One region of the Gottfriedia sp. NPDC058432 genome, then DNA from elsewhere that is predicted to be linked to it. Evidence: a T-box and tRNA genes for the amino acid it is inferred to sense, from the RefSeq annotation. Region 1 holds a T-box; the other holds one or more tRNA genes.
What was found. The T-box of region 1 lies ahead of ileS (isoleucine--tRNA ligase). A T-box ahead of a tRNA ligase gene usually reads a tRNA of that ligase, here a tRNA-Ile.
Positions count from the first base shown of each region.

Region 1 (10,772 bases):
CTTTACGGAAGAATCGATCAATAAAATTACCTATTGCACCACCTAAAACTAATCCTAAAGATAGACCAAGGAATCGATCTCCTTTAGCGTGCTTTTGGATAAAGTAAATCACTGCTATCACAAAGACTAAAGTAATTAAATAAAAGAAGCCCATTTTCCCTTGGAGCATTCCCCAAGCCGCTCCTTGATTGCGATGTGATGTTATGTAAAAAATATTTTTAATAATTTCAATATTTTCTCCTAAATACATCTTCTTTAATACTGCAAGTTTTGTCAGTTGATCAATTAAAATGACAATTACCGCAATAATATATGCCATATTTATCCCCTACCTTATTAGATATCTCATCAAATTTTAGCATAGGGGAAACGTTTATACAATGAATAGTATTAGTAATGATTTCTTACAAAACTAAAATCCTCTAATGTTCGACCTGTTGGAAGCACTTTTAATTTTTCAATTGGAATAGCTTGCCCGGTTACTTCACAATAACCAAATAATCCATGATCAATTTTTTGCAGGGCAATCTCAATATCATATAAATCATTTTGCATGTCTTCAACTAGAATTTGATGTTTATTTATCTCCTCGAAAATTGATTGATGCTGCTCAATATCAGAAGAACTTATTGGTTCAGAAAATAAACGATGTAGCAATTCATTTTTAATTAGTTCGAGCTCTTGTTTAATAAAGAAAATTTCATTGCTCCTCATCTTCTTCACTCCCAATTTATTTATGTAAAAATACTTTTCCCTCAATATCAAGTCGATAATAGGTGAAACTTTTTCCTTTTAAGGAAATGGCAAAAGATTTTTCCATTCATAATTGTGATGTAAAGTAATTATTGCTCTAAAGGAATGTTTCTTAAAATTGTTTGATCTCAATAAAAAAAGAAAACCCGCATAGGTTCATTTACCTGTTGCGGGTTTTCCTTCTGTATTGCAAAAATTCAATTTAAACATTAAGTAGCATGATTAGTCTGTAAATTGTTGCGTCCAGTAAGTTCCTACTTTACCTACGCCAAGTTGTTTAAAATTAGGGCTCATGATGTTCGCTCTATGACCTGTTGAATTCATCCAATCAGTCATTACTTCTTTTGCGTTTGTTTGACCATGTGCAATGTTTTCACCTTTATATCCACCATTAAAGCTTAATGTTGAATGATACATATTGTTCGCATTACTCATTGTTTGTGACCACGTTTGAGCCGTTCCGTTTAAATAGCTAGATAGTGTTAATGGCTTTAATCCGCCTTTCCCACGCTGATATTTACTAAGTCTAAAATTTGTTGTTGAGTCGAGGAATTAGAACTAGCTGGTGTAGTCGGATTTGATGGTGTTGTTGTTGGATTAGATGGTGTTGCTAGATTTGTTGTTTTTGTTGGCGGAACATATTTTACGTATTTTTTCAAAATATATCTTGTCTTACCTTTATAGCTGATCTTAACAAATGTACTATTGTAACCTGAGTAGTTAATTTTTTGGTTTTTAGCAAGGTATCCAACTGTTTTAGAACTACTCCACGGCTTTTCTTTAACTGACAATTTAGTAGCAGTTATTGCACCTGAAGTCGCTCCAGCATATGTTGCGCCTAATCCTATAAACATTGGCATTGCGATTGCAACCCCTAAAACTGTTTGAGTTACTTTTTTGAATGTTTTTTTCAATTTGTTTTCCCCCAGTCGTTTTTTGTAAGTTGTTATCGCTTACATGAATTATCATACATCAACACATACATACATACAATTCAAAAATAAAAAAAGGAAGATTATACTAATGATCATCCTTTTTCACCTTCAAATTCTTTTCTATATTCTTCTTTAAGAATTTCTTTTACATCATCTCTTTTAATAAACTCTTTTACAAATTCTCTAATTCCTTGTTTTCTCATTTCTTCGAGCATTTCATTTCTAATTCCTTCAATACTAACGGACTTATCAATTTCTTTTTTGAGGATCCCTTTAATATCTGGTTCCTTTATTCCTAAAAGATAATATGAGCGCTTGATACTTTGTTGTATACTTGAACGACTTTTCTGCTCTAAGTCAGCTATTTCTTGGTAACTATATCCCTTTTCTCTTAAATCTATTCTCTTCTTCATTAATTCAGTTAATTTTTCCCAATTTGGATTATTTTCATAATTCATTATGTATTAACCTCTTATATCTTATTTATAGTACTGTACACATACCATACACCAATACATACTTTTTTACAATTTATGAAAAAGATAATAACAAAAACGTTCAAAAAGAGCCGAAAGTTTAAACTTTCGACTCTTCTTTAATGTGCTTATACACTTTTTAATTTAAATACCTTTTACAACACTTGCACAACGTAAGCAAAGTGTAGGGTGCTCTTCATCTTTTCCTACTTCTTCAGTAACTACCCAGCATCTTTCACAAGTTTCACCTGTCGCAGGAGTTACTTCGATACTTAATGTATCAAATTTTTGAGCTGTTTCAGGAGCTTGTTCATTGCTATTTGCAATTTCAACTTGAGAAACAATTAATAATTGTTTGAAGTCTTCATTAATAGAGTTTAATAACTCTGCTACTTCTGCATTTGGATAGATTTTCACTGATGCAGTTAGAGATTTACCGATTACTTTTTCATTACGTGCAACTTCAAGTGCTTTTAATACGTCATCACGTAAATCCATGAATTTTTCCCACTTAGCTTCTAAGCTTTGTGTATCGCCGAAATCTTTAACATCTGGCATTTCAGTTAAGAAAATACTATCAACTGTAGCTCCTGCCATATGTGACCAAACTTCTTCAGCTGTATGAGGTAAAATTGGAGCAACTAAACGAGTTAGTGCTTGTAATGATTCATGTAATACTGTTTGAATTGCTAAACGATCTTTATTCGTTTTTGGCTCAATATATAAAACATCTTTTGATAAATCAAAATAGAAAGAACTTAATTCTGTTGTACAGAAGTTTTGAATTGTGTGGTAAACATTTGCAAATTCATATTTCTCGTATGATTCACGAACAGTTTTAACTACATTGTTTAACTTAACTAACATGTATTGATCTAATTCGCGTAGCTCTTCATATTTTAATGCATCTTGTTCTGCATTAAATCCATCTAAGTTACCTAGTAAGAAACGGAACGTATTACGGATTTTACGGTATACTTCAGCAACTTGTTTCATTAAAGCGTCAGAAATACGAACATCTGATTGATAATCTACAGACGCTACCCATAGACGTAAAATATCTGAACCATATTGATTCATAATTTTTGATGGTAGGACGATGTTACCAATTGATTTACTCATTTTACGACCTTCACCATCTAAAACGAAACCATGGCTTACTACAGCTTTATAAGGAGCTTGACCTGTAACAGCAACACTTGTACTTAATGAAGAGTTAAACCAACCACGGTATTGGTCAGAACCTTCTAAGTAAATGTCAGCAGGGAAAGATAATTCCTCACGAGTGTTTAATACCGCTTGATGTGAAGAACCACTATCAAACCAAACATCCATGATATCTTTCTCTTTAGTGAAGTTACCATTTGGTGAACCAGGATGTGTAAATCCTTCTGGTAATAATTCTTTCGCTTCTTTTTCAAACCAAATATTTGAACCATGCTCTTTGAATAAGTTCGAAACATGTTCAATTGTTTCTTCAGTAATAATTGCTTCGCCGTCTTCAGCATAGAATACTGGGATCGGAACTCCCCATACACGTTGACGTGAAATACACCAATCTCCACGATCACGAACCATGTTGAATAGACGAGTTTCTCCCCAAGCTGGGAACCACTTAGTATCTTGAACAGCTTGCATTAATTGCTCACGAATTGCTTCAATTGAAGCAAACCATTGTGCAGTTGCTCGGAAGATAATTGGCTTTTTCGTTCTCCAGTCATGTGGATAAGAGTGTGTGATAAATTGTAATTTTAATAAAGCACCTTTTTCTTCTAATGCTTTTGTAATTACTTTATTAGCTTCATCATAGAATAATCCTTCAAATCCAGGAGCTTCTTTCGTTAGTACACCTTTTTCATCTACTGGACAAAGTACTTCTAATCCATATTGTTGACCTACACGGAAGTCATCTTCACCATGACCTGGTGCAGTATGAACACAACCTGTTCCAGCGTCAGTTGTAACATGATCACCTAAAATAACGACTGACTGGCGATCATATAAAGGATGCTTACAAATGATTCCTTCAAGTTCTGCTCCATTATAAGTCTTTTCAACTACTGCATCTTCCCAACCTAATTCTTTTGCTACTGCATCTCTTAACTCACTAGCAACTACGAACTTGTCACCATTTACAGATACTACATCATAGCTTAAATCAGGATGTAAACATACAGCTAAGTTAGCTGGGATTGTCCATGGAGTTGTCGTCCAAATAATGAATTTTTCTCCACCGTTTAGAACATTTTTCCCATTTTCAACTGCAAATGCAACATAGATTGATGCAGAACGCTTATCTTGGTATTCAATTTCCGCTTCTGCAAGTGCAGATTCACTTGATGGAGACCAATATACTGGTTTTAGACCTTTATAGATTAATCCCTTAGTAGCCATTTTACCGAATACTTTAATTTGTTCAGCCTCATATTCTTTTTCAAGTGTGATATATGGTCGGTCCCAATCACCTAAAATTCCTAAACGTTTAAATTGTTCTTTTTGACGCTCTACTTGCTCGTAAGCATATTCTTCACATAGTTTACGGAATTCTGCCACTGACATTTCTTTACGATTTACTTTTTTATTTGCTAATGCTTGTTCAATCGGTAAACCGTGAGTATCCCAACCTGGAACGTAAGGAGAACGGTATCCATTCATATTATAAAAACGAACAATGAAATCCTTTAATACTTTATTAAGTGCATGTCCCATATGAAGGTCACCATTTGCATAAGGTGGTCCATCGTGTAAAATAAATGACGGTTTTCCTTCGTTATGTTTTTGAACAGTTGCATAAATATCTTTTTTGTTCCACTCTTCTTGAATTTGTGGCTCACGTTGAGGTAAATTCCCTCTCATAGGAAATTCAGTTTTTGGCATAAGTAACGTATCTTTGTACTCCATTTGCTTTCCTCCATTTTTAAACTTTTTAATAGATTGATCTAAAGCTAGCCGTTTCAGGCAAGTCCAACTACTCTATGCCAGCTTACTTTACATTTTTTAATTTCCACATTAACGCATTGTATCCATCTTACAAGCCTTTTATTAGTGGAGTTGTCTATTATGTATAATAAATCGTATAAGACGCAAAAAACCTTCCTCATCCCAAAAAAGGGACGAGAAAGGTTTCCCGTGGTACCACCCTAATTGACAATAAATTTCATGAAATCACTGTCCACTTAGCATTCGTAACGTGAATGAAACGGCTTTTCTTACTCATTTTCAGAAAAGCACTCTAGGGTGATTTTCCTTCTATTTTCTATATCAAGCTTTCACTATCCTTGACTCGCTACCTAGTTTTATAGAAGTACTCTTCCCTGTCACCGATTTACTATTAATATCTAATAAATTATATTTAAAACTTTACAAATCGTCAAGGCTTATACGACTAGTTTGCGATTTCTTCTGTTTCTTTATCATCTAAAATATGATCCCAATCTTCATGACCTAACATTTCTAATTGAGTTTCAATTGCCATTCTTAAACGTGTTCGGAAAACTTTGGATTGCTTCTTAAGCTCTTCAAATTCCATTGTAACTTTTCTAGATTTAATTAAAGCTTCATTGATAATACGATCAGCATTTTTCTCCGCTTCTTTAATGATCAATTTAGCTTCTTTTTGAGCACTACCTTTTACATCTTCAGCAGCTTCTTGCGCAATCAAAATTGACTTATTTAAAGTTTCTTCTATAGTAGAAAAATGCTTTAATCTTTCTTTCATATCAAGAATTTGTTCATCTAATTGTTTCTTCTCACGAATAACTAATTCATAATCTTTAATGACTTGATCTAAAAACTCGTTAACCTCATCTTCGTCATAGCCACGAAAACTTTTACCAAATTCTTTATTATGAATATCAAGTGGTGTTAAAGGCAATTAAGCCACCTCCATGTATGTATGTTCTTTATTAATAGGTTATAATAAATTTTCGACAGTTTCTACGTTTTTCCTTCTACAATTTCTGACTATTTTTTAACACCGTAGTTTATCCGCCATTTTTCTTTTTTTGATAAGCCATCAATTGACATTAACATTCCTCTACCAAAACCTTTGACAGAGAATAAATCTCCTTCTTCACATAAAAACGAAGTAGAATCAATAACTCGCTGATTTACTTTAACGTGTTCGGCCTTTATTAAACTTTGAGCTTTTTGTCTCGATATATTATAGAATTCACTCAATAAGACATCTAATCTTAGTGATGACACAGTCCCATTATTAGTTTGCCAAACATCATCTGATTCAATCAATTCTTTAAATGAAATTCTACTTAATTTAATTGGCGATTTCCCAACAGAATTTAAGTTATTTTCTACAAAACTTGCTACTTCATCAGCAACAATTACTTGGATTATATCATTTTTAAGTAGAATATCACCAAATTTTCCTCTAGTGATTCCTAAAGACATTAAAGTTCCTAAAACTTGCCGATGTGATAAAGTGTGAAATTTAGTTGCATAATCTACGTCAAATGCAACCAAAGAATAGTCTTCTTCAACTGGTGTATAAAAACTTGGATAAATAATTGCACGCTTTCGTTCACAATCTTCACGACCACCAAAAAAAGCGACAAAACACTCCGCTTGATTACCGATAATTGATTGCATAATCATTTGTTCTCTTAAATCAAGAAAATCTGTCAACTTAATAGAATAACGTTCAATTGCTTGTTCCTTCCAACTGATAACCTTGTCTACGAAAACATGTTCTTCTTTTCGAAAATGATCATAAATACTCATTGATGTAATCCTCTTTTTCATCAAACTTTCAATATTAATTAAAAAAGAGAACCTGTTAGATTCTCTTTTTAAAAGTAATGAGAAATACTTATTATTCCATATCCAGCAAATTCTAAAGCAAATAATGCAATAATAGGTGAAAAATCAAACATACCGATTGATGGAACAATTCGACGGAACGGCTCTAAATATGGTTCTGATAACCTACCAATTAAGCGACCGAAGCCTGATTGTCTTATTTGAGGGAACCAAGATAAAATGATATGAATTACGATGACGTATCTATAATACTTGATTAATTGGTATAAAATATATAAAAGTAAACCCATTTAATTACCACCTTTTAACGGAATTTTCTTCCTCAAATAACATATCTGTAATCGTTCCAGAAATATCAATATTATCAGGTGTACAAATAAAGGTATTTGTACCAATTTTTTTTATATCTCCACTTATTGCATAAACTGTACCACTTAAGAAATCAACAAAGCGTTTAGCTTGATCGATTTGCATTTGTTGTAAATTGATCACAACTGCTTTTTTTGATTTTAAATGATCTGCAACATCCTGTGCTTCTGCATATTCACGCGGCTGCGCTAATACAACTTTTGACGACAAAGAAGCTCCTCCTGGTATACTTACTAATTTTTGCTTTGATGCATTTCGCTCATGATTAATTTCTTCATTTGCATGTTTAGAAAATTGTTGTTGTTGATATTGTTTTTGTTGCTGATGTTGTTGTTGTTGCTGTTGTTGCTGTTTTTGCTCTTCGTATTCATAATCATCTTCATACTCATCTTCCATTGCAAAAAAGTTTCTTACTTTCCCAATAATACTCATCTTCTCTACCTTCCCTTTCCTACTAAATCAGTACCTATTCTTATGAATGTAGCACCTTCTTCTATTGCTATCTCAAAATCATTAGACATCCCCATTGATAATTCAGAACATGGAATATTTGCAATATGTAGATCTTTTACTTTTTCTTGTAATTCCTTTAATCCTTTGAAACTATTTCGGATCATCTTTGCATCCTCTGTAAATGGTGCCATCGTCATTAATCCTACAACTTGTACTTTATCAAATTCTGAAAGCTGTCTAGCAAATTCGACTACATCATTTGGGCTTATGCCATGCTTTGAATCTTCTCCAGATACATTGACTTGTAGGAAGCACTTTAATGGTTCAGTTGCTCTTTTTTGTATCTCTTCTGCTAAAGATAGTCGATCTAAAGAGTGTAAGTAATCTATTCTATGAATGACGTCTTTTACTTTTCTAGTTTGAAGTGAACCAATAAAATGCCAAACAACATCATTTTGGATGTGATCTTGTTTTTCCTTTAGACCTTCAAAACGGTTTTCGCCAAATTGTTGTATACCTTCAGCTAAAACTTCTTTTGCCACTTCTGTTGAAACTTGTTTAGTAACAGCTATTAAAGTGACTTCATCATTTCGATTTGCTCTTACTTTGGCTGCATTAATTTGTTCACTAATACGTTCATAATTTTGTTTGACTGTCATGATGCTAATTCCTCCAACCAATATAACTCATCATTCTTCCTGTTTTTCCGCCATCTCTACGGTGAGAAAAAAATACGTCCGGGTTACAACTTGTACAATAATTTGTCATTATTATATTTTCTTCACTAATACCCGATTTAATGAGTAATTGTTTGTTTGCTTCTTTTAAATTCAATTTGAATTTCCCGTTATGTAAAGTGGTTAAAATATTATTAGGTATTTTGTGTTCAAAAGCATCATTTAATTTATTCATCACAAAATCATCCACTTCATAACAACAATCACCAATGGATGGCCCGATTGCAACTTGGATATTTTTTAGTTGTAAGTTTTCTTCTGTAATCCATTTTTCGATTAGACGTCCGCCAATGTTTTGAACAGTACCTTTCCAACCTGCATGAGCTAAACCAATAAATTTACTTGTTGGTTCAAGGAAATACAATGGAACACAATCTGCATAACAAGAAGTTAATAATATATCTTCCTCATTCGTATAAAAACCATCTGTTGTCTCGATGCTACTTCCATAATCAATAACACCTTTGCCACAATCTTTTTTCGTTACTTTCACGACATTATTCCCATGAACTTGTTCTGAACAAACCCATTTCGTTTTTGAAAACTCTAGTTTACTCGCAAGGAGTTCTCTATTTTCTACTACAATATCCTTCGAGTCATTTACATGTAATCCAAGATTAAAAGAAGTGAAACAACCTTGGCTAACTCCATCATTTTTTGTTGTAAATCCAGCAACTAAATGTTTGTATGAGTCTTCCCAAGGTTGAATCATAAAAGTACTTTCAGTCGATTGAATGAAACTCTCTTTCATATTTATAAGACCTCACAGAAAACTAATTTAGTAAATATATGTAAACCAGTTGATGGTTTCCTATATTTTACCATAGATTTCACATTTTTGATTATTTTTGACAAAACACAATTATTTTTTTCACTTTCGAAAGTATAAATTAGTTTCAAGGAATCCTACTCGACATGGTTGCATTCTATTAATAGAGTATAAATACAACGACGCCTTTGACTTCGCCTAAAAAGCTCGTCAGTCAGCGAGTTTTCATTATGTGAATTTTACTGGACTTGCTTGATTTTCTTCCAAATCCACAGATGAACGATATTTTACCAAAATAACATCTTCGCCTATTTTCACAATATCATTCCAATAAATTGTCATTTCCTCTTCTTTACTAAAAAAATTCAAACCTTTCCCGGGCTTTGTTAAAATAATCGAAGTGATTTTTCCGTTTGATTGATCAATATCTAAATCAACAATATTTCCTAATTTCTTTCCATCAGCAACATTTACAACATCTTTAACTTGAAAATCTGAAATTCTGGCCATTTAACTTCACCATCCTTTTTATAAAATATATGAAGTAAGGGCCAAACATCATGATAAAATTCAAATAAAAATGTGTTAGACAATGTTGTTCGATGTTCATCCATTGTCTAACACATTAATATCGTATTTTCATTCTTCCAGTTTAACTATTTTGTAGTTATTGGATTATTTGGTTTTTGATTTTGTTTTTTTATAAATTTCATTCATTATAATTTGGAATTCATTATATAGGAATTGAAGCTCTAACTGAGGCTCCTAACTCCTCGAGGTCATAAGCCAATTTCCGCTAAAGGTTAAAAACCTACTTTTCTTTCTTTTGGGTAATTACTCTTTATTCAGGGAAAGAAATAGTATGATGTCTAGCTGCGGCTCCTAGCTCCTCGAGGTCATAAGTCAAAGCCCGATGAAAGTAAAAAGCAACTTTCCTCGGTCTTTGCCTTATGCTTGTCGGAGCTGACCAGTCGCCTCCGCTTTTCGTTAGCCCTGTATATTTTTGTTCATTTGTTTTATTGCTGATTTTTCTAGTCTTGATACTTGTGCTTGGGAGATTCCGATTTCTTCGGCAACTTCCATTTGTGTTTTTCCTTGGAAAAATCGTTTGCTTATGATCATTTTTTCTCGGTCGTTTAATCGTTTCATTCCTTCGCGTAGTGCTAGTTCTTCAACCCATTGCTCGTCCTTATTTTTATCATCACTTAGCTGATCCATTACAAAAATTGGATCTCCGCCATCATTATATATCGGTTCAAATAACGAAACTGGGTCTTGAATTGCATCTAATGCAAAGACGATTTCTTCATGTGTTACGCCTAATACTTCTGCGATTTGAACAGGAGTTGGTTCTTTTGAATTCTCTGCTAATAATCGCTCTCTAACTTGTAATGCTTTATAAGCAATGTCTCTTAATGATCTAGACACTCTTATTGGGTTATTATCTCTTAAATATCTTCTTATTTCACCAATAATCATAGGTACAGCATACGTCGAAAATTTT
Region 1 covers NZ_JBHXLC010000003.1:274,840-285,611, forward strand. Annotated here, with positions in the region: gene lspA (signal peptidase II) at 1-319, opposite strand, end outside; gene ACFWM3_RS05480 (TraR/DksA family transcriptional regulator) at 391-714, opposite strand; partial or broken gene ACFWM3_RS05485 (CAP domain-containing protein) at 976-1,203, opposite strand; gene ACFWM3_RS05490 (SH3 domain-containing protein) at 1,245-1,667, opposite strand; gene ACFWM3_RS05495 (hypothetical protein) at 1,781-2,146, opposite strand; gene ileS (isoleucine--tRNA ligase) at 2,309-5,065, opposite strand; T-box leader at 5,271-5,494, opposite strand; gene ACFWM3_RS05505 (DivIVA domain-containing protein) at 5,550-6,038, opposite strand; gene ACFWM3_RS05510 (YlmH family RNA-binding protein) at 6,128-6,901, opposite strand; gene ACFWM3_RS05515 (YggT family protein) at 6,970-7,230, opposite strand; gene ACFWM3_RS05520 (cell division protein SepF) at 7,235-7,741, opposite strand; gene ACFWM3_RS05525 (YggS family pyridoxal phosphate-dependent enzyme) at 7,747-8,421, opposite strand; gene pgeF (peptidoglycan editing factor PgeF) at 8,426-9,250, opposite strand; gene ACFWM3_RS05535 (YlmC/YmxH family sporulation protein) at 9,497-9,778, opposite strand; gene sigG (RNA polymerase sporulation sigma factor SigG) at 10,256-10,772, opposite strand, start outside.

Region 2 (10,772 bases), on a different contig from region 1:
CGGCAGTTAAGCTCTTCAGCGTCGATGGTAGTTGGGGGTTTCCCCCTGTGAGAGTAGAACGTCGCTTGGTTTGATGGAGGATTAGCTCAGCTGGGAGAGCACCTGCCTTACAAGCAGGGGGTCGGCGGTTCGAGCCCGTCATCCTCCACCATATGCCGACTTAGCTCAATTGGTAGAGCAACTGACTTGTAATCAGTAGGTTGGGGGTTCAAGTCCTCTAGTCGGCACTCTTTATGAGCCATTAGCTCAGTAGGTAGAGCATCTGACTTTTAATCAGAGGGTCGAAGGTTCGAATCCTTCATGGCTCACCATTTTCTAAAAAGAAAATATTTGCGGGTGTGGCGGAATTGGCAGACGCGCTAGACTTAGGATCTAGTACTTCGGTGTGGGGGTTCGAGTCCCTTCACCCGCACCATTTATCTTGTTAATCAGTATATGCGGAAGTAGTTCAGTGGTAGAATACAACCTTGCCAAGGTTGGGGTCGCGGGTTCGAACCCCGTCTTCCGCTCCATGTATACTGCCGGGGTGGTGGAATGGCAGACACACAGGACTTAAAATCCTGCGGGGGTTGACCCCGTGCCGGTTCGAGTCCGGCCCTCGGTACCATTTTTATAATATGCGCCCGTAGCTCAATTGGATAGAGCGTTTGACTACGGATCAAAAGGTTATGGGTTCGAGTCCTTTCGGGCGCGCCATATTGCTTCACCTGTAATTCTGAACGGGAAGTGGCTCAGCTTGGTAGAGCACCTGGTTTGGGACCAGGGGGTCGCAGGTTCAAATCCTGTCTTCCCGACCATTTAAAACATGGGGCCTTAGCTCAGCTGGGAGAGCGCCTGCCTTGCACGCAGGAGGTCAGCGGTTCGATCCCGCTAGGCTCCACTTGAAGAACTTAAATTAATTTATTATGGCGGTGTAGCTCAGCTGGCTAGAGCGTACGGTTCATACCCGTGAGGTCGTGGGTTCGACTCCCTCCGCCGCTACTTATTTAAGGACCTTTAGCTCAGCTGGTTAGAGCAGACGGCTCATAACCGTCCGGTCGTAGGTTCGAGTCCTACAAGGTCCACCACTTATAATGGAGTAATACCCAAGTCTGGCTGAAGGGATCGGTCTTGAAAACCGACAGGGGTGTAACAGCCCGCGGGGGTTCGAATCCCTCTTACTCCTCCATTTTTATTAAACTTTATATAAATGGAACTAACTTAGTTAGTATCCACATTATCGCGGGGTGGAGCACGAACGAATATGCTTCGAAGAAATTACTTCAGCATACCAATCGAGCTGCTACTTGCATAATCATCCTAAGATTGGGATGGTCTTAACAAAATAACTTTATTGGAACTATATTAAATAGTATCCTCATTATCGCGGGGTGGAGCAGTCTGGTAGCTCGTCGGGCTCATAACCCGAAGGTCGCAGGTTCAAATCCTGTCCCCGCAACCAAATGGTCCCGTGGTGTAGCGGTTAACATGCCTGCCTGTCACGCAGGAGATCGCCGGTTCGATCCCGGTCGGGACCGCCATTTAAGTTGGCTCGGTAGCTCAGTCGGTAGAGCAGAGGACTGAAAATCCTCGTGTCGGCGGTTCGATTCCGTCCCGAGCCACCATCTTAAATACAAAAAATGATTATTATAATAAGCCGACTTAGCTCAATTGGTAGAGCAACTGACTTGTAATCAGTAGGTTGGGGGTTCAAGTCCTCTAGTCGGCACTCTTTATGGCGGTCGTGGCGAAGTGGTTAACGCATCGGATTGTGGTTCCGACACTCGTGGGTTCGATTCCCATCGGTCGCCCCATATTTTGCGGGTGTAGTTTAATGGTAAAATAGAAGCCTTCCAAGCTTCGGTCGTGGGTTCGATTCCCATCACCCGCTTTTTATAAAATTTAATGGGCCTATAGCTCAGCTGGTTAGAGCGCACGCCTGATAAGCGTGAGGTCGATGGTTCGAGTCCATTTAGGCCCACCATTAATTTTTATAATTAGTTTTTCCGCAGTAGCTCAGTGGTAGAGCACTCGGCTGTTAACCGAGTGGTCGTAGGTTCGAATCCTACCTGCGGAGCCATATGATAGAGAAGTACCCAAGTGGCTCAAGGGGCGCCCCTGCTAAGGGTGTAGATCGGGTAACCGGTGCGAGGGTTCGAATCCCTTCTTCTCTGCCATATTTTTTTTTGGCCCGTTGGTCAAGCGGTTAAGACACCGCCCTTTCACGGCGGTAACACGGGTTCGAGTCCCGTACGGGTCATAACTAAAGCTCAGTTATTTGTGATAACACAGGTAACTGAGTTTTTTATTTGTCTTTTTTAGGACTTTAGTGAACGACATTTAATTGAATACGCCTTTCTTCATATATTAGAGTGTTCTTCTTTCATTTTAGGATGTACAGGGAGGGAGCTCTTATAGTTGTAATATGTTTGCTGTCAATTTTACAAATAAAGTAATAGAAACAGCACATCGTAGTCCTAGCTCTCCACGGGTTTGCTATTCCTCTTTTCCATTATTCTTCATTCGAGTCACAAATCCTTATTTTTCAATACTAATATCCTTTTCACTCATTTTAAATCTAAACATCATCAGTTGATCTATTAACTATTATCCTTCTTCCATAGAAATTAGAAAGCAAGAAATTGAAAGCAAGCGCAATATCTTAGTGTTAAAATGTGAATAGCTAAAGATGAGGTGATTAAATGAACGGATTAAATAATGAGGTCATGTGGAATGCAGTTGAATCATGCGATGAAAACTACGATGGAGTGTTTATTTATGCAGTTAAGTCCACTGGGATTTGTTGTAAACCTTCGTGTAAGTCAAGAACTCCATTAAAAGAAAATGTATCATATTATCCGTCATTTTCCTTGGCAATTAACGAAGGATACCGTCCATGTAAAAGGTGTCGCCCTGATTTACTTCACACAAATGAAGAGGATATTATTTTATCAGCTAAACATTTTATTGAAAAAGAATATCGAAATAGCTTAACATTGGATCGGTTAGCAAAGGAAGTTGGAGTAAGTAAATTTCACTTGCAAAGATTATTTAAAAAATCCACAGGTTTATCACCGTTAGAATACGCAACTAAGTTAAGAATGATAGAAGCTTTAGGATTGTTACAAGATACTGAGAAAACTATAACTGAAATAGCGCATAAACTTGGCTTTAAAAGCTCGGCACATTTTTCAAGCATGTTTCGTCATCATTTTCATTACACTCCAACCATATTCAGAAAGGGGTTAAATAAATGAAATTAAAAGATGGAATAGCTTTATTGAGCCTAGCTGCATTATGGGGAGCTTCATTTTTATTTATTCGAATAGCTTCACCAGTTTTTGGACCAATTTTAACAATACAAGGAAGAGTTACAATTGCAGCGTTTGCCCTGGTGCTATATTTGGTAATTACTAAAAAGTCATTACACTTTAAAAAGAGATGGAGACAATATTTAATAATAGGGGCATTAAATGCAGCAATTCCATTTACATTAATTGCTACATCAGCATTGCATCTGACAGCCTCAATGTCATCCATTCTAAACTCTTTGACGCCATTATTTACAGCGCTTGTTGTCTTTTTATGGACGAAAGAAAAGTTGAGTATGCGAAAGTGGATTGGAATAATAGTGGGAGTAATAGGAGTGATTTTGTTAGTAGGGTGGAGTTCAATTCCGTTTACTTATGATGTTAAAATAGCAATTGGACTTGCAGTTTTGTCGACTATTTCATATGGAATTGCAGGTGTTTATGCAAAGAAAGCATTTGCTTCAGTGCCACCACTATCAATTGCAGCAGGTCAACAAATTGGTGCTGCAATTTTACTTTTACCTTTTACATTTTTAAATTTTACTGCATTTACAGATAAAATTTCGGGAGTTGCTATATTAGCAGTTCTAGGATTAGCATTATTTTGTACTGCTATAGCCTATTTATTGTACTTTTATCTTATCGAAAGTGTTGGGCCAACCAAAACATTAAGTGTTACTTTTTTAATTCCTGTGTTTGGAATGATCTGGGGAGTTCTTATTTTGAAAGAACATATTACATTAGGAATGTTGTTTGGTTTTCTTGTCATTTTATGTGGTGTATTTCTAATTTCAGATATTCGTTCACGTGTAGTATCATCAAGTAAACGAATGCAAGTTTAATAAGCAATTGAAGAATATGACAAAAAAGGATTTTCGTAAAAAACGAAGATCCTTTTTACTATATTACGATTGTTATTTAAGTGAGCTTAAAGTCAGTTCAGGAAAATAATGAAATTGACACGAGCTTTAGTAAGTTTGAAGTGAACCTATATAAATGGATCTCAATAATTTTTGTTGAATTGCCTCTAACGTAAGTCAGTTAATTTAATTACACTATTTTGATCAACACATATATTTGCTTGGTCTTCCATATTACCGTATAAATTGAATTCAGTTTAGAGATTATTTTTAATTTCGCATCTGAATTTCTAAATAGTTTGTTGTTGATTTCTAAATATTTTCCCCCAAAAAACTCTCCTACTTAATCCGACAATCTTCTACAAATCTTTTTAAATATAAAGTTTATATGAGATAAAAGTGTGAAATATGTATGAAATTTTATGAAAAATCAAATTTTTACAAATTGTTACAAGGGAATTTCGGAATATGATGTATAAATATACATGAATATTCGTTCGACAAATTCGACATTTTTACGACAAGTGCAATAATGACAACGGTTTCATGAATGGTTATTCATTTTCGGAAAAATTTTTTTGAATTTTTTTTGCATAAAAACAAGGTGAATATATATATTTGTAGAATATTAAGAGATAGAAGAATTTAAGAGATTGTAATGAGGTGAGGATGTTGCTTTTGACACGGCCAACTGAGTTTGATGTGCATTTATTCCATGAGGGAAGTTTATTCCATAGCCATGAATGCTTTGGGGCACATGTAGTAAAAAAAGGGAATAAAGTTGGAACTAATTTTACAGTGTGGGCTCCACATGCGAAAGGTGTCTCAGTTGTTGGGGACTTTAATAATTGGAATGGTTCTGAACATGAAATGGAAAAGTTGAACGATCAAGGGATTTGGACGATATATATCCCCGAAATTGGTCATGGGACGATATACAAGTATGAAATATCAACCAAACATGGTGATGTTTTATTAAAAAGTGATCCTTTTGCATTCTATAGTGAACTACGACCAAGCACAGCTTCGATCGTTTATGATCTTTCGGGCTACAAATGGAAAGATGCAAAATATCGTAAGCAGAAATTTAAAAAGTCTGTATATGAAGAACCAGTTTTGATTTATGAAGTACATTTAGGATCTTGGAAAAAGAAGAAAAACGGTGATTTCTACACTTATGCGGAACTAGCGACAGAACTAATTCCATATGTAAAAGATCATGGTTTTACACATATTGAAATATTACCATTAGTTGAACATCCATATGATCGTTCTTGGGGGTATCAAGGAGTAGGATATTTTTCATCTACTAGTCGATATGGAAATCCTCATGAGCTAATGAGCTTTATTGACGAATGCCACCAGCAAGGATTAGGAGTCATTATGGATTGGGTCCCAGGTCATTTTTGTAAGGATTCTCACGGACTATACATGTTTGATGGTGAACCGACATATGAATATGAAGGTTATGATGCTAGAGAAAATGAAGTATGGGGAACAGCGAATTTTGATTTATCAAAACCAGAAGTAAAATCATTTCTTATTTCAAACGCCTTATATTGGATGGAATATTTTCATATTGATGGTTTCAGAGTAGACGCAGTTGCAAATATATTATATTGGAAAAATAGAAATGAAGAGAATCCTTTTGCAACTCACTTTTTAAGAAAATTAAATGAAGCGGTATTTGAACATGATCCACAAGTATTAATGATTGCAGAAGATTCTACTGATTGGCCATTAGTTACTGCACCTACATACGAAGGTGGATTAGGTTTTAATTTTAAGTGGAATATGGGTTGGATGAATGATGTTTTGACTTATATGGAGAAACACCCAACGGAAAGAAAGCATCATCATAATAAGATGACTTTCTCGTTTTTATATGCCTTCTCAGAAAATTTTGTTTTACCTTTTTCACATGATGAAGTAGTACATGGTAAGAAATCTTTGCTAAATAAAATGCCAGGTACATACGAGGAAAAGTTTGCTCAATTAAGGGTACTATTTGGTTATTATTTAGCTCATCCAGGTAAGAAGCTTTTATTTATGGGAAGTGAATTTGGGCAATTTGATGAGTGGAAGGATTTAGAGCAAGTTGATTGGATGATTAAAGATTATGAATATCATTCCAAGATGAACAAATATTTCAAAGAATTATTATCGATTTATAAAAAAAATAAATCACTTTATGAAGTTGATAATCATTGGGATGGATTTTCATGGATTGATGCAAATAATGCAGATCAAAGTGTATTTTCATTTATCCGAAAAGGAAAAAACAAAGAAGATTATGTCATCGTAATCTGTAATTTTAGAGAAGTTTCCTATGACACATATCGAATTGGAGTACCAGCAAAGCAGCGTTTTAAAGAATTGCTTTCAAGTGACTATGTACAATTTGGTGGCGATAGTAAAATAAATCGTTCTGCCATTGAATCAGAAGAAATACCATTTCATGGTTTACCATACAGTATTGAAATAGCATTACCTGCCTTTAGTTTTACAATCATACGTCCAGTTAAAATGCGAAAGGGGATTAGCAGCAATGGTTCAGAAAAAATGCGTAGCAATGTTACTAGCAGGGGGAAAAGGGAGTAGATTAAGTTCTTTAACAAAGGAACTAGCAAAACCAGCCGTGGCTTTCGGAGGTAAATATCGAATAATAGATTTTACTTTAAGTAATTGCACAAATTCAGGTATTGATACTGTTGGGGTGCTAACCCAATATCAACCACTAGTACTAAACTCATATATTGGTATAGGAAGTGCATGGGATTTAGATCGCTTAAATGGTGGGGTAACTGTTCTACCTCCATATTCAGAAGCATCTGGCGTTAAATGGTATACAGGTACTGCAAGTGCGATTTATCAAAATTTAAATTATATAAAGCAATATCAGCCTGAATATGTGTTGATTCTTTCAGGCGACCATATTTATAAGATGGATTATAGTAAAATGTTAGACTATCATGTTGAAAAAGAAGCAGATGTATCTATTTCAGTTATCGAAGTTCCGATTGATGAAGCTAGCCGTTTCGGGATTATGAATACAAATGATGAAATGGATATTATAGAATTTGAAGAAAAGCCTCAATATCCAAAGAGTAATTTAGCATCAATGGGAATTTATATTTTTAAATGGAATGTTTTAAAAGAGTTTTTAGAGATGGATGATCGCAATCCAGAATCAAGTAATGACTTTGGTAAAGACGTTATTCCACTTTTATTAGAAGAAAAGAAAAAAGTAGTTGCTTACCCTTTCAAAGGTTATTGGAAAGATGTTGGTACAGTAAAAAGCTTATGGGAAGCTAATATGGATTTGTTAAATGAGGATAGTGAACTAAATATATATGATCGTGATTGGCGCATATATTCAGTTAATCCGAACCAACCACCACAATATATTGCACCTACGGCAATCGTTGAAGACTCTCTAATTAATGAGGGGTGTGTAGTTGAAGGATTTATATCACATTCTGTATTATTCCAAGGAGTAACAATCGGAGAAGGCAGTATGATAAAAGATTCTGTCGTTATGCCAGGTTGTGTTATTGGAAAAGATGTTCGAATTGAAAGTGCAGTAGTAGCTCCTGGAATGGTTATTCCTGATGGAAGTCTTCTAGGTCCTGAGAAAGATTATGAAGAGGTAATTCTAGTTACAAGCGGAGAATAAGAGGTGGCTCATTCCTCAAATAGAAAAATAGATTGAGAGGGTTATTTGATGAAACATACTATGCTAGGAATAATTGAGGCGTCAACACATTTTGAATCTTTAAAGCCGTTAACACAGCATCGACCATTAGCAACACTTCCTTATGCAGGTCGATATCGTTTAATCGATTTTATGTTAAGTAATATGGTGAACTCAGGTATTACGAGTGTCGCTGTATTTCCTGATCAACCTTATCGATCAATTATTGATCACTTAGGCTCTGGTAAGCATTGGGACTTAAATCGTAAAAAGGATGGACTATTTATTTTTACGCCTGAGCCAACTGATGGAGCTTTTGGTACATTCGATTTCATCGAAAAGCATATTCAATTTTTACAACGTTCTACTCAAAAGTATGTAGTAGTAGCAAATACTTATACGATTTGTTCAGTGGATTTTAGACCAGTTTTAAAGAGACATATCGAAACAAATGCTCAAATTACTGAGTTAAAGCAGTTCGGTAAATCTTTAAATATCTATATCCTTGAAAAAGAGTTATTGTTAAAGCTTTTTGAAAACTTCCATGAAAAAGGCTATGAAACAATTATGGACGTTGTACGCGATCAAAATAATGAGGTTGATCTAAGTGCGTATGAAATACCTCAACAAGTTTCAATCATTCAAACAATTGAGGATTATTTCGAGCAAAGTATGAAATTATTAAATCCTGAGACATGGAATCAATTATTCTTAAAATCTTATCCTGTCTTTACTAAGGTTAAAGATGAGCCACCAACAAAATATTCAAAAGAAGCTATTGTAAAAAATTCAATTGTAGCTAATGGATGTGAAATTGAGGGAACGGTTGAAAATAGTATTATTTCAAGAGCTGTGAAAATTGGAAAAAATACAATTATTCGCAATTGTGTTGTTATGCAAAAATCAATCATTGGAGATAATTGTATATTAGATGGCGTTATTTTAGATAAAGATGTTCGAATTGAAGATGGTGTTGAAATAAAAGGAAGCTTAAGTGAGCCAGTAGTGCTTCAAAAAGGTTCAGTCCAAGGAGCGTTGATTCAGTGGTAAATGTTTTATATATTGTTTCAGAATGTGTACCATTTGTTAAATCGGGAGGGCTTGCAGATGTTGCAGGCGCTCTCCCGAAGTATTTAAATAAACTAAATATGAATGTAAGAGTAATGCTTCCATTCTACTCGTTAATTCCCGCTAAATATAGAGAAGAGGCTAAGCTAGTAAAAGAGCTTTCTATAAATCTAGGCTGGAGAAAACAGTATTGTGGTTTATTTGAATTGAAAGTAGAAGGAACAACCTATTATTTTATTGATAACGAATACTATTTCAATCGTGATAAGTTGTACGGTCATTTTGATGATGGTGAGCGTTTTGCATTCTTTTCTTTAGCTGCAATTGAATGTATTAAAGAATTAGACTTTAAACCAGATGTAATTCACTGTCACGACTGGCATACAGCAATGATCCCATTTTTCATGAAAGAGTATGGCGCATTAAAAGAGATTAATCCAAAAATGAAATCTGTTTTTACAATCCATAACCTTCAATTCCAAGGCGTATTTTCAAAAGAAGTAATGGACGATATGTTAGGTATTGATGAACAATATTTCCGCGATGACTATTTGAAATTTTACGATTGTATCAACTTTATGAAAGCTGGAATCATTTCAAGCGATTTCGTAACAACTGTTAGTCCAACTTATAAAGAAGAAATTAAGCATGAATTTTTTGGAGAGCAATTAGATGGACTATTACGTGAGCAAGATCACAAACTTTTTGGGATTGTAAACGGAATCGATGAAACAATTTATAATCCATCTACTGATCGAAAAATTTACTCTAATTTCGATGAATTTACCATCGAAAATAAGACAGAAAATAAATTGAAATTGCAGGAGTCACTTGCATTAAAAGTGGATGAAAATATTCCTATTATTGCAATGGTTTCCCGATTAACAAGTCAAAAAGGCATTGACCTCATTCAACACGTATTCCCTCAAATGATGGATCATAATGTCCAAGTAGTCATTTTAGGTTCTGGTGATGAAGAATTCGAGAACTTTTTTAAAGCAATGGAGCATAACTACTACGATAAAGTAAGAGCTTATATTGGATTTGATGAAGGCTTTGCTCATCAGATTTATGCAGGTGCAGATTTATTCCTTATGCCTTCTCTATTTGAGCCATGTGGACTAGGTCAGCTTATTGCGATGAAGTACGGGTGTGTTCCTATTGTAAGAGAGACTGGGGGGCTAAATGATACTGTCCAGTCATATAATGAAGAGACGAAGAGTGGAACTGGTTTTACTTTTAGTAACTATAATGCTCACGATATGCTTCACACAATTGAACGTGGATTGAGTATTTATGAGAATAAAAAACATTGGAAATCAGTCAGAAGGAATGCAATTAGAAGAGATTCAAGTTGGTTAAAATCTGCTAAAGAATATGCAAAACTATATATGCAGTCTTCAAAGTAAAAATCTTTTAGGGCGAGGTGATTCCATGTTTTCTAGTGTGGAGGAGTTTGAGTGGTGTTTTAAAGAGAAACTAGAAAGTATGCATGGAAAGAGTACTGCAGATAGCACTACTCAAGAGCAATTTCAAACACTTGGAACGATGATTCGCGAACATATAAGCGGTAATTGGTTAGGAACGAGTGAACAATACCGCTTAGAGCGAAAGAAACAAGTTTATTATTTATCAATTGAATTCTTATTAGGAAAGCTTTTGAAAAGTAATTTAATTCATCTAGGGCTTAGAGAGTTATGTGAATCTGGCCTCGAGAGATTAGGAATTTCTTTAAGTGATCTTGAGGAGTTTGAAAGTGATGCTGGACTTGGAAATGGTGGACTTGGACGATTAGCATCATGTTTTCTGGATTCGTTAGCATCACAAGACTTGCCAGGTCATGGATGTGGCATCCGCTAC
Region 2 covers NZ_JBHXLC010000001.1:24-10,795, forward strand. Annotated here, with positions in the region: partial or broken rRNA gene rrf (5S ribosomal RNA) at 1-70, shown strand, start outside; tRNA gene ACFWM3_RS00010 (tRNA-Val) at 76-151, shown strand; tRNA gene ACFWM3_RS00015 (tRNA-Thr) at 155-227, shown strand; tRNA gene ACFWM3_RS00020 (tRNA-Lys) at 236-311, shown strand; tRNA gene ACFWM3_RS00025 (tRNA-Leu) at 333-415, shown strand; tRNA gene ACFWM3_RS00030 (tRNA-Gly) at 438-512, shown strand; tRNA gene ACFWM3_RS00035 (tRNA-Leu) at 521-607, shown strand; tRNA gene ACFWM3_RS00040 (tRNA-Arg) at 620-696, shown strand; tRNA gene ACFWM3_RS00045 (tRNA-Pro) at 721-797, shown strand; tRNA gene ACFWM3_RS00050 (tRNA-Ala) at 808-880, shown strand; tRNA gene ACFWM3_RS00055 (tRNA-Met) at 908-981, shown strand; tRNA gene ACFWM3_RS00060 (tRNA-Ile) at 991-1,067, shown strand; tRNA gene ACFWM3_RS00065 (tRNA-Ser) at 1,076-1,168, shown strand; tRNA gene ACFWM3_RS00070 (tRNA-Met) at 1,365-1,441, shown strand; tRNA gene ACFWM3_RS00075 (tRNA-Asp) at 1,445-1,520, shown strand; tRNA gene ACFWM3_RS00080 (tRNA-Phe) at 1,529-1,604, shown strand; tRNA gene ACFWM3_RS00085 (tRNA-Thr) at 1,636-1,708, shown strand; tRNA gene ACFWM3_RS00090 (tRNA-His) at 1,718-1,793, shown strand; tRNA gene ACFWM3_RS00095 (tRNA-Gly) at 1,800-1,870, shown strand; tRNA gene ACFWM3_RS00100 (tRNA-Ile) at 1,887-1,963, shown strand; tRNA gene ACFWM3_RS00105 (tRNA-Asn) at 1,985-2,059, shown strand; tRNA gene ACFWM3_RS00110 (tRNA-Ser) at 2,066-2,156, shown strand; tRNA gene ACFWM3_RS00115 (tRNA-Glu) at 2,168-2,239, shown strand; gene ACFWM3_RS00120 (bifunctional transcriptional activator/DNA repair enzyme AdaA) at 2,682-3,236, shown strand; gene ACFWM3_RS00125 (DMT family transporter) at 3,233-4,132, shown strand; gene glgB (1,4-alpha-glucan branching protein GlgB) at 4,820-6,751, shown strand; gene ACFWM3_RS00135 (glucose-1-phosphate adenylyltransferase) at 6,699-7,826, shown strand; gene ACFWM3_RS00140 (GlgC family sugar phosphate nucleotidyltransferase) at 7,875-8,894, shown strand; gene glgA (glycogen synthase GlgA) at 8,888-10,321, shown strand; gene ACFWM3_RS00150 (glycogen/starch/alpha-glucan phosphorylase) at 10,347-10,772, shown strand, end outside.
Region 2: it has a tRNA-Ile gene. The T-box ahead of ileS (isoleucine--tRNA ligase) is inferred to sense a tRNA for this amino acid. The anticodon was not compared.